Linked DNA regions of Prochlorococcus marinus str. MIT 9312. The protein of the gene in region 1 binds, or shares a complex with, the protein of each later gene. Links are inferred from orthologs where the notes say so. Each region holds a gene or a part of one and is shown in the gene's direction. Other genes may lie near its edges.

The links.
Region 2: the proteins of PMT9312_RS02745 (region 1) and accD are in contact, whole or in part, in a solved structure (PDB 8UXZ), measured with the Escherichia coli proteins. The link is inferred for Prochlorococcus marinus str. MIT 9312 from one-to-one orthologs.

The regions. Positions count from the first base shown.
Region 1 is NC_007577.1:496,354-506,170, forward strand. What follows is about bases 2,898-5,771. They hold PMT9312_RS02745 (acetyl-CoA carboxylase carboxyltransferase subunit alpha), read left to right. Parts: upstream 2,898-3,767; coding sequence 3,768-4,775; downstream 4,776-5,771. Other genes in these bases: PMT9312_RS02740 (long-chain acyl-[acyl-carrier-protein] reductase), read left to right, coding at 2,898-3,763; PMT9312_RS02750 (SDR family oxidoreductase), read left to right, coding at 4,750-5,484; folE (GTP cyclohydrolase I), read left to right, coding at 5,638-5,771. In the rest of the region: PMT9312_RS02725 (S1 RNA-binding domain-containing protein), read right to left, coding at 1-911; PMT9312_RS02730 (creatininase family protein), read left to right, coding at 978-1,766; PMT9312_RS02735 (aldehyde oxygenase (deformylating)), read left to right, coding at 1,885-2,613; more of PMT9312_RS02740, read left to right, coding at 2,723-2,897; more of folE, read left to right, coding at 5,772-6,378; PMT9312_RS02760 (phosphoribosylanthranilate isomerase), read right to left, coding at 6,375-7,031; PMT9312_RS02765 (site-2 protease family protein), read left to right, coding at 7,087-8,310; PMT9312_RS02770 (lipoyl protein ligase domain-containing protein), read right to left, coding at 8,340-8,966; psaM (photosystem I reaction center subunit XII), read left to right, coding at 9,165-9,269; PMT9312_RS02780 (hypothetical protein), read left to right, coding at 9,351-9,698; PMT9312_RS02785 (protochlorophyllide reductase), read left to right, coding at 9,752-9,817. UniProt on the Escherichia coli protein: Component of the acetyl coenzyme A carboxylase (ACC) complex. First, biotin carboxylase catalyzes the carboxylation of biotin on its carrier protein (BCCP) and then the CO(2) group is transferred by the carboxyltransferase to acetyl-CoA to form malonyl-CoA.
Region 2 is NC_007577.1:735,422-739,450, reverse strand. Bases 1-2,749 are described here. They hold accD (acetyl-CoA carboxylase, carboxyltransferase subunit beta), read left to right. Parts: upstream 1-808; coding sequence 809-1,690; downstream 1,691-2,749. Other genes in these bases: PMT9312_RS04050 (Gfo/Idh/MocA family protein), read left to right, coding at 2,088-2,749; PMT9312_RS04055 (hypothetical protein), read left to right, coding at 1,693-2,085; PMT9312_RS04065 (phosphoribulokinase), read left to right, coding at 1-664. In the rest of the region: more of PMT9312_RS04050, read left to right, coding at 2,750-3,185; fba (class II fructose-bisphosphate aldolase), read left to right, coding at 3,278-4,029.

The DNA.
Region 1 (9,817 bases):
TCTCCTTCAATTAATTGACCCAAGTCTAGACTCGTAAGTTTAGAGACTAATGATGCTTTCTTTTCAGAGAGAACTAATTTTCTGGATTCTGGATTCACCTCAAGGAACGCTACTTTTAGAGTTTTGCCAACAAAAGATTGATAATCTTGACCATCTTCAAGTTGGGATCTTGGGATGAATCCTCTCAATCCATCTACATCACATGTAAGTCCACCTCTGTTAAATCCATTAATTAAAACGTCAATTAATTCTCCATTTTTAGCGGAATTTGAAACTTTCTCCCAACTTTGCCTGAGAATTAATGCCCTAGCGCTCACTGTTACCATCCCATCAGCATTTTGTTCTTTTATAACCAAGACTTCCATTTCAAGGCCTATAGAGAATTTTTCTTTAAAGTTAGTTATGACACCCAACCCACATTCTTTTTTTGGCATATAACCAGGTGCTTTCCCACCAATGTCAACATATAGGCCATCACTTTCGATTGCTATAACCTTCCCTGAAATTGTTTCTCCTGTAGCCCCAATTGGCTCATTTTCATTTAAAGCCTCCAAAAAAGCACTTTCATCAAAATCGAATTCATCAACTGTTCTTTCTAATTGAAAATCTGTGTTTTGCTCAGAAAAATTAAGGGGTCTATTTAAGTTTTGTTGAGAACTATCAAAAGCTTTCGTGTTTTCATTACTGTCCTCAATTTCGTTTACTGATTCATCTTTAATTATTTGAGGTTTGATTGCGATATTTTCTTTTTTAATTTCTTCTTGCGAATTGTTTTGTTCATTCTGTATTTCTTGAGATTTTTTTTGAGTATCCTTCTTGCTTATGTGAAGTACCTGAAGAGGTTTTTTAAAATTTTTTTTATTGCCCTTTGGTTGGATATTATCTTGGGCATTTTTATTACTGACTCCCATCGTAGGTAAAATAAGAATAATTAATTAATAACATACTCTAAATGTTAGTACTCAAAATTAAAATTAATGAACTTTAAACCAATACCTAATAAATTTGAATATTTAAATTGGCAAGAAATTGAGAGTATTGCAAAAGACAAAAGATCAACAGTTATTTGGCCATTCGGCGCTGTTGAGCAACATGGGCCGCATTTGCCTCTTGCTACAGATAGTATTTTTGTTGATGAAATCATTAGCGAAGTTTTTAAATTATTCTCTTCCGATATCCCATTAAAAAAACTTCCAACACAATATATTGGGTTTTCTCCAGAACATAAGGGTTTTGCTGGGACAATTTCACTTTCCTCATATTTAATAACCTCAATGATTAAGGAAGTCGGAGGTCAATTATCTGAAATGGGTTTTAAAAGATTGATATTGATTAATGGACATGGAGGTCAAATCTCACTACTAAATACAGCTGCAAGAGAGCTAAGAAGTTTTGCACCTGGGATGGCAGTATTCCCTTGTTTCTTATGGAGTGGTGTTAATGGATTAAGTGAATTGTTAACAAAAACTGAGATCGAGAATGGGCTACATGCATCCTTAGCTGAAACAAGTTTGATGCTGGCTATAAAACCAGAATTGGTAGGTGATGAACGTCCTAATGAGGGCATTAAAGGACAGATCCCAGAAGGTTGGAGTTTAGAGGGAAATGCGCCAACTGCTTGGCTCACAAAAGACTTGAGTAAATCTGGAGTGATTGGGGATAGTAGAGGTGCAAATGAGTCCTTAGGAAAAGATTTAAAGGAATTATTGATTAATCATTGGTTCAAATTGATAATGAATCTAATGGAATCGGATTGGCCCAATTAAATTGAAATAAATTTAAGTTGAAAAATGTGACTTAACAATTGAAAATATTTTCATGATATTTAAATAAACTCACTATAATCATGTAATATTCATGCATAATGAGCTAAAGATTACTGACATGCAAACTCTAGAAACAAATACAAAAACTACTGAAGAATCCATAGACACGAATTCTTTGAATCTTCCCGACTTTACAACAGATTCCTATAAGGATGCATATAGCAGAATAAATGCAATTGTTATAGAGGGAGAGCAAGAGGCTCATGATAATTACATTTCAATAGCAACGTTAATACCAAATGAGTTAGAAGAATTAACTAAGTTGGCGAGAATGGAACTCAAGCATAAAAAAGGATTTACTGCTTGTGGAAGAAATTTAGGAGTAGATGCTGATATGGTATTCGCAAAAAAATTCTTTTCTAAATTGCATGGTAATTTTCAAATTGCTTTAGAAAAAGGAAATTTAACAACTTGTCTTCTGATACAAGCTATTTTAATTGAAGCTTTTGCTATATCTGCTTATAACGTTTACATAAGAGTTGCTGATCCTTTTGCAAAAAAAATAACAGAGGGAGTGGTTAAAGATGAATATCTCCATCTAAATTACGGCCAAGAGTGGCTTAAAAAGAATTTATCTACTTGTAAAGAAGAATTAATGGAAGCCAATAAGGTTAACCTTCCCTTAATTAAAAAGATGTTAGATGAAGTAGCAGAAGATGCATCAGTTTTGGCTATGGATAGAGAAGAGTTAATGGAAGAATTTATGATTGCTTACCAAGACACTCTTCTAGAAATAGGTCTTGATAATAGAGAAATTGCAAGAATGGCTATGGCAGCGATTGTTTAATAATATTTCTAATTAACTAAGCATTCTAATAATTTATCATTTCTAAATTAAATACATACCTCTATGCTATTGTTCATAACATTGTATAGAAACCATTAATAAATTTTCAATGTTTGGGTTAATAGGCCACTCAACTAGTTTTGAAGATGCAAAAAGAAAAGCTTCATTACTAGGCTTTGATCATATTGCTGATGGTGATCTAGATGTTTGGTGTACAGCCCCTCCTCAATTGGTTGAAAATGTAGAAGTTAAGAGTGCTACTGGAATATCTATTGAAGGTTCTTATATAGATTCTTGCTTTGTTCCTGAAATGCTTTCTAGGTTTAAAACCGCAAGAAGAAAAGTATTAAATGCTATGGAATTAGCTCAGAAAAAAGGGATTAACATTACGGCTTTAGGAGGATTTACTTCTATTATTTTCGAAAATTTTAATCTTCTTCAACATAAACAAATTAGAAATACTTCATTAGAGTGGGAAAGGTTTACTACAGGTAATACACACACTGCCTGGGTTATTTGTAGGCAACTAGAAATAAATGCTCCTCGCATAGGGATAGATCTTAAAACTGCAACTGTTGCTGTTATTGGTGCTACAGGTGATATAGGAAGTGCTGTTTGTAGGTGGCTTGTCAATAAAACTGGTATTTCAGAACTTCTTATGGTGGCTAGACAACAACAACCATTAACTCTATTACAGAAAGAATTAGATGGTGGCACTATAAAAAGTTTAGATGAAGCATTGCCTCAAGCGGATATTGTTGTATGGGTTGCAAGTATGCCTAAAACGATTGAAATTGAAATTGAAAACTTAAAAAAACCATGTTTAATGATTGATGGTGGATACCCTAAAAATCTTGATGAGAAATTTAAAGGTAAAAATATTCATGTTTTAAAAGGAGGTATAGTAGAGTTTTTCAATGATATTGGCTGGAATATGATGGAACTTGCAGAAATGCAGAACCCTCAGAGAGAGATGTTTGCTTGCTTTGCAGAAGCTATGATTTTAGAATTTGAAAAGTGTCATACCAACTTTAGTTGGGGAAGGAATAACATTTCTCTTGAAAAAATGGAATTTATTGGAGCAGCTTCTTTGAAACATGGTTTTTCTGCGATTGGACTTGATAAACAGCCTAAAGTATTGACTGTTTGAAATTATGGCTAAACGTTACCTACTTGATTTTGAAAAGCCTCTTGTTGAACTTGAGAAACAGATAGAGCAAATTAAAGAATTAGCTCGAGATTCAGAAGTGGATGTTAGTCAACAGCTTCTGCAGCTTGAAACCTTGGCAACTAGGAGAAGAGAAGAGATATTTAAATCACTAACGCCTGCACAAAAGATTCAGGTGGCTAGACATCCTCAAAGACCTAGCACTTTAGACTTTGTTCAAATGTTTTGTGATGACTGGATCGAATTACATGGAGATAGAAATGGAGGCGATGATATGGCACTAATTGGAGGTATAGGTTCGATAAATAATCGACCAGTGTTGATGTTGGGGCATCAGAAAGGAAGAGATACTAAAGAAAATGTTGTAAGAAACTTTGGAATGGCAAAGCCAGGAGGTTATAGAAAAGCGCTTAGATTAATGCAGCATGCAGATAGATTTTCTTTGCCAATTCTTACATTTATTGACACTCCTGGAGCCTATGCAGGTTTAACAGCTGAAGAGCAGGGACAAGGGGAAGCGATTGCAAGAAACTTAAGGGAGATGTTTGGTTTGACAGTCCCTATTGTGGCTACTGTTATTGGAGAAGGTGGTTCTGGAGGCGCACTTGGAATAGGTGTTGCTGATAGGTTACTAATGTTTGAACACAGTGTTTATACAGTTGCTAGTCCAGAAGCATGTGCATCAATTTTATGGAGAGATGCTGCAAAGGCTCCTGAAGCAGCATCAGCACTTAAAATTACAGGTAAAGATTTACTTAAATTGGGGATAATAGATGAAGTATTACCAGAACCTTCGGGTGGAAACAATTGGGCTCCTTTAGATGCTGGCAATACACTAAAGGAGGCTATTGAGAAACACCTTGATACTCTACTGCAAATGACTAAAGATGAACTCATTGAGGAAAGATATAAAAAATTTAGGGTTTTAGGTAAATTTATCGAAGCAAATAATATTGAAGAGATTTATAGTGAAATCCCCCCCCAATCTGAATAAATTGAAACTAGCTTTTATAACAGGTGCTACGAAAGGTATTGGTAGATCTACCGCAATTACTTTTGCTAAAGCTGGTTGGGATTTAATTCTACTTTCCAGGAATATGGATTTATTGGAGAAACTAAAGAGTGAATTATTGACTACTAAATCAAAAATTAGCCTGGTTAAATGTGATTTAGCTAATCCTATAGGAATAGAGAATTGTGTTGGAGAAGCAATTGAGAAATATGGTTGCCCTTCAGTCTTGATAAATAATGCCGGTTGCGCATTTAATGGGTCTTTAGTTGAAATGGATTTTGGGCAATGGGAACAAACAATTCAAATAAACCTTACGAGTGTTTTTCAAATTTGCAGCTCAATAATCCCTCAAATGAGAAAAAATGGTGGTTTAGTAATTAATGTTAGTAGTCATGCCTCTTATAATGCTTTCCCTCAATGGGGTGCATATTGTATTTCAAAATCTGCACTCACCATGTTTACTAAATGCTTGAGGGAAGAGGAGAGATCCAATTCAATAAGAGCATGCACAATAACTTTAGGTTCAGTAAATACTCCTCTTTGGGACTCCGAATCAATTAATTCTGATTTTGATAGAACTTCTATGCTCTCCTCAAATAAGGTATCAGATACTATTCTTTATATGGCACAACAACCCGAGTCACAATTGATTGAAGACTTAACTTTGATGCCTTCTGGAGGTGCTTTTTGAAAATTCTATTTATCTTTTTAATCTTTAAAAGGTGATTTTTTTTAGGACTATTTGAACCCGATTGAACAAGAGAATGTGATATAGTGTATAAGCAATTAAGCTTTTGGAAGATACAGTAAATTAAGTTGCATACAATTTTCTGTTTAAAATTTTATGACCTCTACATTACCCAACGATAATATTAGAAACTTTGATGACCAGATTACTAATAAACTAATCTCTGAAATTATCAGAGACAGAATTAAGAATTCTGGGACAAGATTCAGTGCAAATGATAACATTGCAGACTTTATAAATCCTGGAGAATTAGAAATTCTAGAAAAAGAAGTAGCCTCCAGAGTTAAAGACCTCCTTAAGTCCTTAGTAATAGATGTTGAAAATGATCATAATACTCAAGAGACTGCAGAAAGAGTCTCAAAGATGTATTTAAATGAAGTTTTTAAAGGGAGATATCATGAACAACCCAAAGTTACAAGTTTTCCAAACGATAAGAATCTTGATGAGATTTATACTGTAGGCCCTATTTCAGTAAGATCTGCATGTTCACATCATTTGGTCCCAATTCTTGGGGAGTGTTGGATAGGCATTAAACCTGGGAATAAAGTTATAGGGCTCTCAAAATTTGCAAGAGTCGCTGATTGGGTTTTTTCAAGACCTCATATTCAAGAAGAAGCTGTAATGATACTCGCAGATGAAATTGAAAAATTGTGTGAACCTAAAGGTTTAGGTATTATTGTGAAGGCCCAACACTATTGTATGAAATGGAGGGGAGTTAAAGAACCAAATACAAGTATGATTAATTCTGTAGTAAGAGGCGACTTTAGGCATGACTTAAGTTTAAAACAAGAATTTTTTGAACTTGTAAAACAGCAATCTGCAACTAATAACTACTAATTCTTTTTTAAAAACTTAATTAGGGCCCCTGTTTTTTCTAGATCTTTCAAGCCTGGAGATATTTCAATACTGCTTGAAATGTCTAGTCCATCTGGTTTGATGTCAGTTAAAATTTCATCAATCCATTCAGTTGATATTCCGCCTGCTAGCCACCAAGGTTTACTAAATTGGAGATTCTCTAGATAAATAGTTTTTATTTTTTTCCCTGAACCCCCATAAGTTTCTTTATTCCATGAATCAAGTAGTATCGCATCTACAAAATCTTCAAAAGGTTTTATTTGATCCAAGTCCTTTTTAGTTTTTATTCTGAAGGCCTTCCATATTCCAATATTTGGAATTTTTTCCCTTAACCTTTTGCAGTAATCAATATCCTCATCTCCATGTAATTGAATTATAGTTTCACTAGGGTTTCCTAAGAAATTTTTAATAATTAAATCTATAGAACAATTTTGGACAACAGATACCCTCTCGATTTTTGGGTAAAAACTTTCTAATGTTTTAAAAATTTTCTTCTTTTTTACAGCTGATACATACCTTGGTGACTCTTCAACCGCAATAATTCCGATAGCATGAGCTCCTAATTTGGCGACTTGAAGAGCTTGTTCTTCAGACGTGAGTCCGCAAATTTTAACTAAAGTGTTAGTCTTGGGCATATCGTTATCCAGTATGTAAAATTAATATTATTGCTAAATATAGCGGAGATTATTTTTGAGAAGTTGGCAAATTTTTAAAATATGGGGAATTCCCTTCAGAATTCATCCTTATTGGTTTGCAATTCTCTTTTTATTCTCATGGAGTATTAGTAATCAGGTTAATTTTACCTCAGGCGATATTTACAATACTAAAGAGGCTTGGATTATTGGATTTTCTACATCTTTTTTATTATTATCTTCAATTATTTCTCATGAGGTTTTACATACCTTTGTTTCCCTAAATCAGGGTGTAAAAATTAGAAAAATCACTTTTTATTTTCTAGGGGCAATTTTACACACAGATAAGTATTGTCAAACTGCTTTGGGGAATATAAAAATTGCAATCGTTAGACCTCTATTATGTTTCGCTACAGCATTTATTCTACTTTTAATTAGCAATTACAGTACATCTCAAGAAATAATAGCTATCAATATAATTTCTAGAGTAGGTATATTAAATTTATTCTTAGGCTTCTTAAATTTAATTCCAATTGGTTCTTTAGATGGGGGGAATTTATTAAAAAGTATTATTTGGCATTTCTCAGGGAGTAAAAATAAAGGAAGAGATTTCCTCAATAAAGTAAATTTATCTTTATCTTTTTTAGTTCTAATATTTGGCATAATTTGTTTATTTAGATTTAATTTTTATTATGGTTTTATTCTTTCTTTTTTAGGTTTGTTAGGCGTTAATTCTTCAAAATCAGAAAGTCAATTTTTTAAAATTGAAAACATCCTTAAATTTAGTAAAGTTTCTGAGCTTAAATTAAAGCCATTGAGAAAAATTGAATTCGATTCTAATTTCTCAGAATTTAACACAAAAATAAAAGATAAAAAGGATGCAGCAGATAAATATTTCTTTGTTGCAAATACTGGTAGATGGACCGGTTTTGTTGATGAGAATATTTTAAAAACTGTAACTATAAAAAAATGGGAGCGGAATTTTGTTGGGGATTTTCAGAAACCAATAAACAGTTTTGCGAATATCTATAGTAATGAAAAATTATGGAAAACTATAGAAAGACTTGAAGACACTAGTGAAGGTTTTTTATTGGTACTCAATGCTGCAGATATCCCTTTGGGGATAATTGATAGGTCTAAAATTGGATACTTTATATTGAATAAATTAGGTTTTAATTTGCCTTTAGAGATTGTTAACAAATTAAATTATAAAAATCAGTATCCTTTGGGAATTGAATTGCCAAGAATAGTTAATTTAATGAAGCAGAAAGGAGATCTTTAAGAATTGGTGTCATGAAAATTTTCAATATTTTAATTATCAATGGCAACATTTTTGAATCTTATATTAGATTTATTCTCTAGGAATGAATTTCTTAAATGATGAACTATTTCATCATTTGTAAGATCTAGATTTAATTTAGGTGGAGCTTCTTCTTGAAATAATTTTAACCATAAATCTTTTGAGGGATTTGTTTGAATCTCTCCATGCTGAAGGAAGGCACCTTTTTTTCGATATTGTGCACTTCCTACTCTCTTGAACCCATCCTGATCAACTAAATCAGAAATTAATTTACTCCCAAAACAATTAGTTGCTATTGGCGATTTTCGTAATTTGCCATTTTGTAACTTTAGACCTAATTCTCGAAAACTCTTAATTAACCATTTGTTAACCAGTTCATAACTTAGTATTTTATAGTGACTTTTTTTAAATGTTAATGCATATGTTATTCCTCCCGAATGCAAAACAGCTCCCCCTCCAGAGGGACGTCTTACAATGTTAATTTCCTTATTAAATAATAATTTTTCCCAATGAGGAGGAATTTCCTTTTGGTGATAGCCAATTGAAAGCCAATCCCCAGTCCAATAGTAGAATCTTAATGTGAAAATGATTTCAGGATTAGAAATTGTCTGATTTAAAGAATTTAAATCTAAAGCCATTTGATCAAATCCAGGTAAATTATTTGTTGAAAAAATTAAAGCTTGATTTTCTATTCCCAAAATTAAATTTGCTGGTCTATTTATAATAATTTTTAATAAATTTTTTCTTTCAATTTATTAATTACGTAACATCATTTTGTAATAGTGTGTCAAATTCCCTCTTTTAGGTGGAGAATAAAGGAAATATTTTTTTTACCTATGGAGCCAACTCAAACAATAAATTTAATTGCACTAAGCCTAATAGTAGTTGTGCATGCAGGTGTTTTAGCATTAAGACTAGGTATTAGTTTAGGTAGAAACTAAATTAATTAGAAAATATAAATTTTTAAGGTAATAATATAACAAGACTGAATTTACCTATTCAGTAAATATACCAAGAAAAATTTGTCAAAGTCCTTTTATAAAAATGGTATTTTTTACAAAAAATATCTAAGCCCTGGCTTTGAAAAAAAGCAACAGAAACAGGAAAATTTTGTATCTTTAGTTTTTTTAAACATAAAAATTTGCTTTTCCCTTTTAGCCATAATAAGCTTAATAAAACTTGGCTATAGTTCCAAAGTTAGATTGATCAGATTAAGGGAAATTCAAGACTCATTTTTATTCGAAAAATATCAATTCAATGTTTTGACAAGTAGGTTTGATGATTTATTTTCTTCCGAAGGTGAGCAAAGATTTATGAAGGATCAGGATCAAATAATTTCTAGGGACATTATCAGAGTAATATGGCGTTAATAAGGATGATCTAGAATCATTTTACTTATCTTTTTCTATTAACTTTTTTGCCAGTGAGTAAGAACATCAAGGGTTTAGTCCTAATAACAGGTACAACTTCAGGAGTTGGATTAAATACT
Region 2 (4,029 bases), 240 kb from region 1 along the record:
AGAAGAACTTTTTAAAATCTATGGTGAAACTGGAGGAGGGAAGAAAAGATATTATCTCCATAGTCCTGAAGAAGCGGAAGAACATAATACAAGACTTGGGACATCCTTAGAACCAGGTCAATTTACTCCATGGGAAGATATTCCTAAGGGAACAGACGTACTTTTTTATGAAGGTTTACATGGCGGAGTAGAAGGTGATGGATACAATGTGGCATCCTATGCTGATTTACTTGTTGGTGTTGTTCCGATAACAAATTTAGAGTGGATTCAAAAAATCCATAGAGATAACGCAGAGAGAGGTTACTCAGCTGAAACCATTGTGGATACTATATTGAGAAGGATGCCTGATTATATAAATCACATTTGTCCACAATTCAGTAAAACCGATATTAATTTCCAAAGAATTCCCACAATTGACACTTCCAATCCTTTCATATGCAGGAATATTCCAACTCCTGATGAGAGCTTTGTGATCATACATTTCAGAAAAGGAGCTAGAGAGAAATGGGGAATTGATTTTCAATACTTGCTTGGAATGATTCACGATTCATTTATGTCAAGTCCAACCAGTATCGTTGTAAATGGTGGGAAAATGGGTTTCGCAATGGAACTTATTCTTACCCCAATAATTCATAAAATGATTGAGGAGAAAAATAAAGGATAATTAATATTCGATTATCAACTCAAATCCATATATTTTTTTTTCTAAGGATAAGGGAGTTCCTAATCTATAAAATCTCAAATATTTATATATCTTTCTTGATAAAAGTACCTTACTTAGATTTAAATAGAAAAAACAGGTAACGTTGTGTCATTAATCGACTGGTTTGCCGCAAGGCGTAAAGATCAATTTGTTGGGAAAGTTTCCCAAGATACTGACGAGGGAGACGGTTTGTGGGTTAAATGTTCAGAATGTTCTCAAGTAGCCTATAGAAAAGACCTAATTTCAAATTTCAATGTTTGTAGTAATTGTGGTCACCATAATAGGATTAATAGTGATGAAAGGATAAATATAATTGCTGATAAAAATTCATTCAAAGAGTTTGATAGTTCACTAAGTCCTACAGATCCTTTAGGTTTTAAAGATAGAAGGTCTTATGCTGATCGAATTAAAGAAAGTCAAGCAGGTACTGGCTTAAGAGATGGTGTCATAACAGGTTTTTGTTCTGTAAATTCAATGCCTTTAGCATTAGCTGTAATGGATTTTAGATTTATGGGCGGATCCATGGGCTCAGTAGTTGGTGAAAAAATTACGAGGATAATTGAAAGAGCAACTATAGAAAATTACCCAATTCTTATTGTTTGCGCATCAGGTGGAGCAAGGATGCAAGAAGGTATGTTAAGTCTCATGCAAATGGCAAAAATATCGGGAGCACTCAAAAAACATAAAGAAAAAAATCTTCTGTATATGCCATTGTTAACTCATCCAACTACTGGAGGAGTAACAGCCAGCTTTGCGATGTTAGGTGATTTAATATTGGCGGAACCTAAAGCTCTTATTGGATTTGCGGGAAGAAGAGTTATTGAACAAACATTAAGAGAAAAATTACCTGATAATTTTCAAACAGCTGAATATCTTCTTGAGCATGGTTTTGTTGATGTAATAGTGAAAAGGAAAGATCTCAAGACTACTTTGACTAAAATTTTAAAAATCCACGGTGTAAAAGAACTGGCAGAAGCAAATATATAATAATGAGAATAATTTCTAATTTATTTTATTTTTCTTTAAGCCTTTTTTTGTTTATTTTAAATTTTGCTACCTATTCATATGCAATAGGAAATGTTGATTGGGTTCTCCTTAAAGAAAATGGTGATGGGAAAGAATGGCTTGATAAAGGGAGTATTAAGCCGCTTCCAAATGGTGAAATAAGTGTCTTAACAAAGTTCTTTAAAAATCCAACTAATTCAAATGATGATGGAGAGTTATCACTTTATGTAATGAGAATTAATTGCGATAAAAAAGAGTTCAAAGACACTTCAATAAATGGAATTCCTCAATTTAATTCAAAATGGCAAACTTCTAATAATGACGAACTTATAGATGTTGTTATTGAAAATAGTTGTTCAGAGTTTATTAATGGATAAGAATGAATACTAAAAATAAAAAATTAAAAATAGCTATAGCTGGACTAGGTTTTGGGAAAAAAGTTCATTTAGAAGCATTAAAAGAGTCAGATTATTTAACGCCTGTAGCTATTTATCATTATGAGAAAAAGCAAAAATCGATTTTAGAAAAAGAAACGGGATTAGAGTTTTTTCATAATTGGGAAGATTTAGTTAAATCTCCAGATATTGATGGGATTATTGTTGCTACCCCTCCTGAATCAAGATTTAAATTAGCAAAACAAGCTCTTGAGAATAATAAAAATTTGCTATTAGAAAAACCGGTTTCAATATCGTCCTCTGAAATTGAAGAGCTTCAGAGAATATCTTTGATCAATAACTTAAGTGTATGTGTTGATTTCGAATACAGGGCAGTACCACTTTTCCTTCAGACAAAAAAACTTATTGATGAAAATATTTTAGGCGATATATATTTAGTCAAATTAGATTGGTTAATGGGAAGCAGATCAGACCCTAAAAGAGCCTGGAATTGGTATTCTTTAGAAGAAAAAGGTGGAGGAGTTATTGGTGCCTTAGGTACTCACGCATTCGATATGTTGAATTGGTTTTTTGGAGAATCAATAAACGTATCTGGCAAGTTAGCAACATCAATAAAAAAAAGACCCTTACCTAATTCATCTGATTTAAATTACGTTACTAGCGAGGATATTTGTCTAGCTAATATAGAACTATCAAATTACAGTACGAATCTAATTCCATGTCAGGTTTCTTTATCATCGATTTCTAAAAACGGTAGAGGCTTTAGTTTAGAAATATATGGAAGCGAAGGTTCACTTATTCTTAAAAGCGAGAACCAAAAAGATTATGTACATGGTTTTAATTTGAAATACTCAAACAACGAAAATAAAATACAAAATCTGACTGCAGATTCAATTTTTAATTTTGAGAAAACATGGACTGATGGAAGGATAGCTCCAGTTTTAAGAATTCAAAATTTATGGGCTGAGAGTATTTTTAATAAAACACCCATCATTCCAGGCCTATGCGAGGGACTTGCAAGTCATAAAGTTTGTGAAGCGATAAGAGAATCGTCGAAGAGTGGGTTAAATATAAAAATATAGATTTTGTATATCTAATTACGTGACATTTGATCCCTCTTTGTACTAAACTCGCGAGAACAAGTGCTTTGTATAGCATCTAACTTATTTTAATTATGGCCCTCGTTCCACTAAGACTACTTTTAGACCACGCTGCTGAGAATGGTTACGGTATTCCAGCTTTCAATGTTAATAATCTTGAGCAAGTTCAAGCAATCATGGAAGCAGCATATGAAACTGATAGTCCAGTAATCCTCCAAGCTTCAAGAGGGGCAAGAAATTATGCAGGAGAAATTTTCTTACGTCATCTAATCCTTGCCGCCACAGAAACATATCCTAATATTCCTGTGGTAATGCACCAAGACCATGGTAATGAGCCATCAACATGCTATTCAGCAGCAATAAATGGTTTCACATCAGTAATGATGGATGGTTCTCTAGAGGCAGATGCAAAAACACCCGCTAGTTACGAATATAATGTTGCAGTTACTAAAAAAGTAGTAGATTTTGCTCATTCAGTTGGAGTTAGTGTTGAAGGAGAATTAGGTTGCTTAGGTTCATTAGAAACAGGGAAAGGTGAAGCAGAAGATGGTCATGGATTTGAAGGTGAACTTTCTACAGATATGCTTTTGACTGATCCTGAAGAAGCTGCAGATTTTGTTGCTAAAACAAAAGTTGATGCATTAGCTATTGCTATAGGTACAAGTCATGGTGCTTATAAATTCACAAGAAAACCTACAGGAGAAGTTCTTGCAATAAGCCGAATTGCTGAAATTCATAAAGCACTTCCAAATACCCATCTTGTAATGCATGGATCTAGTTCAGTTCCTCAAGAATGGTTGGATATCATCAACAAATATGGTGGTGA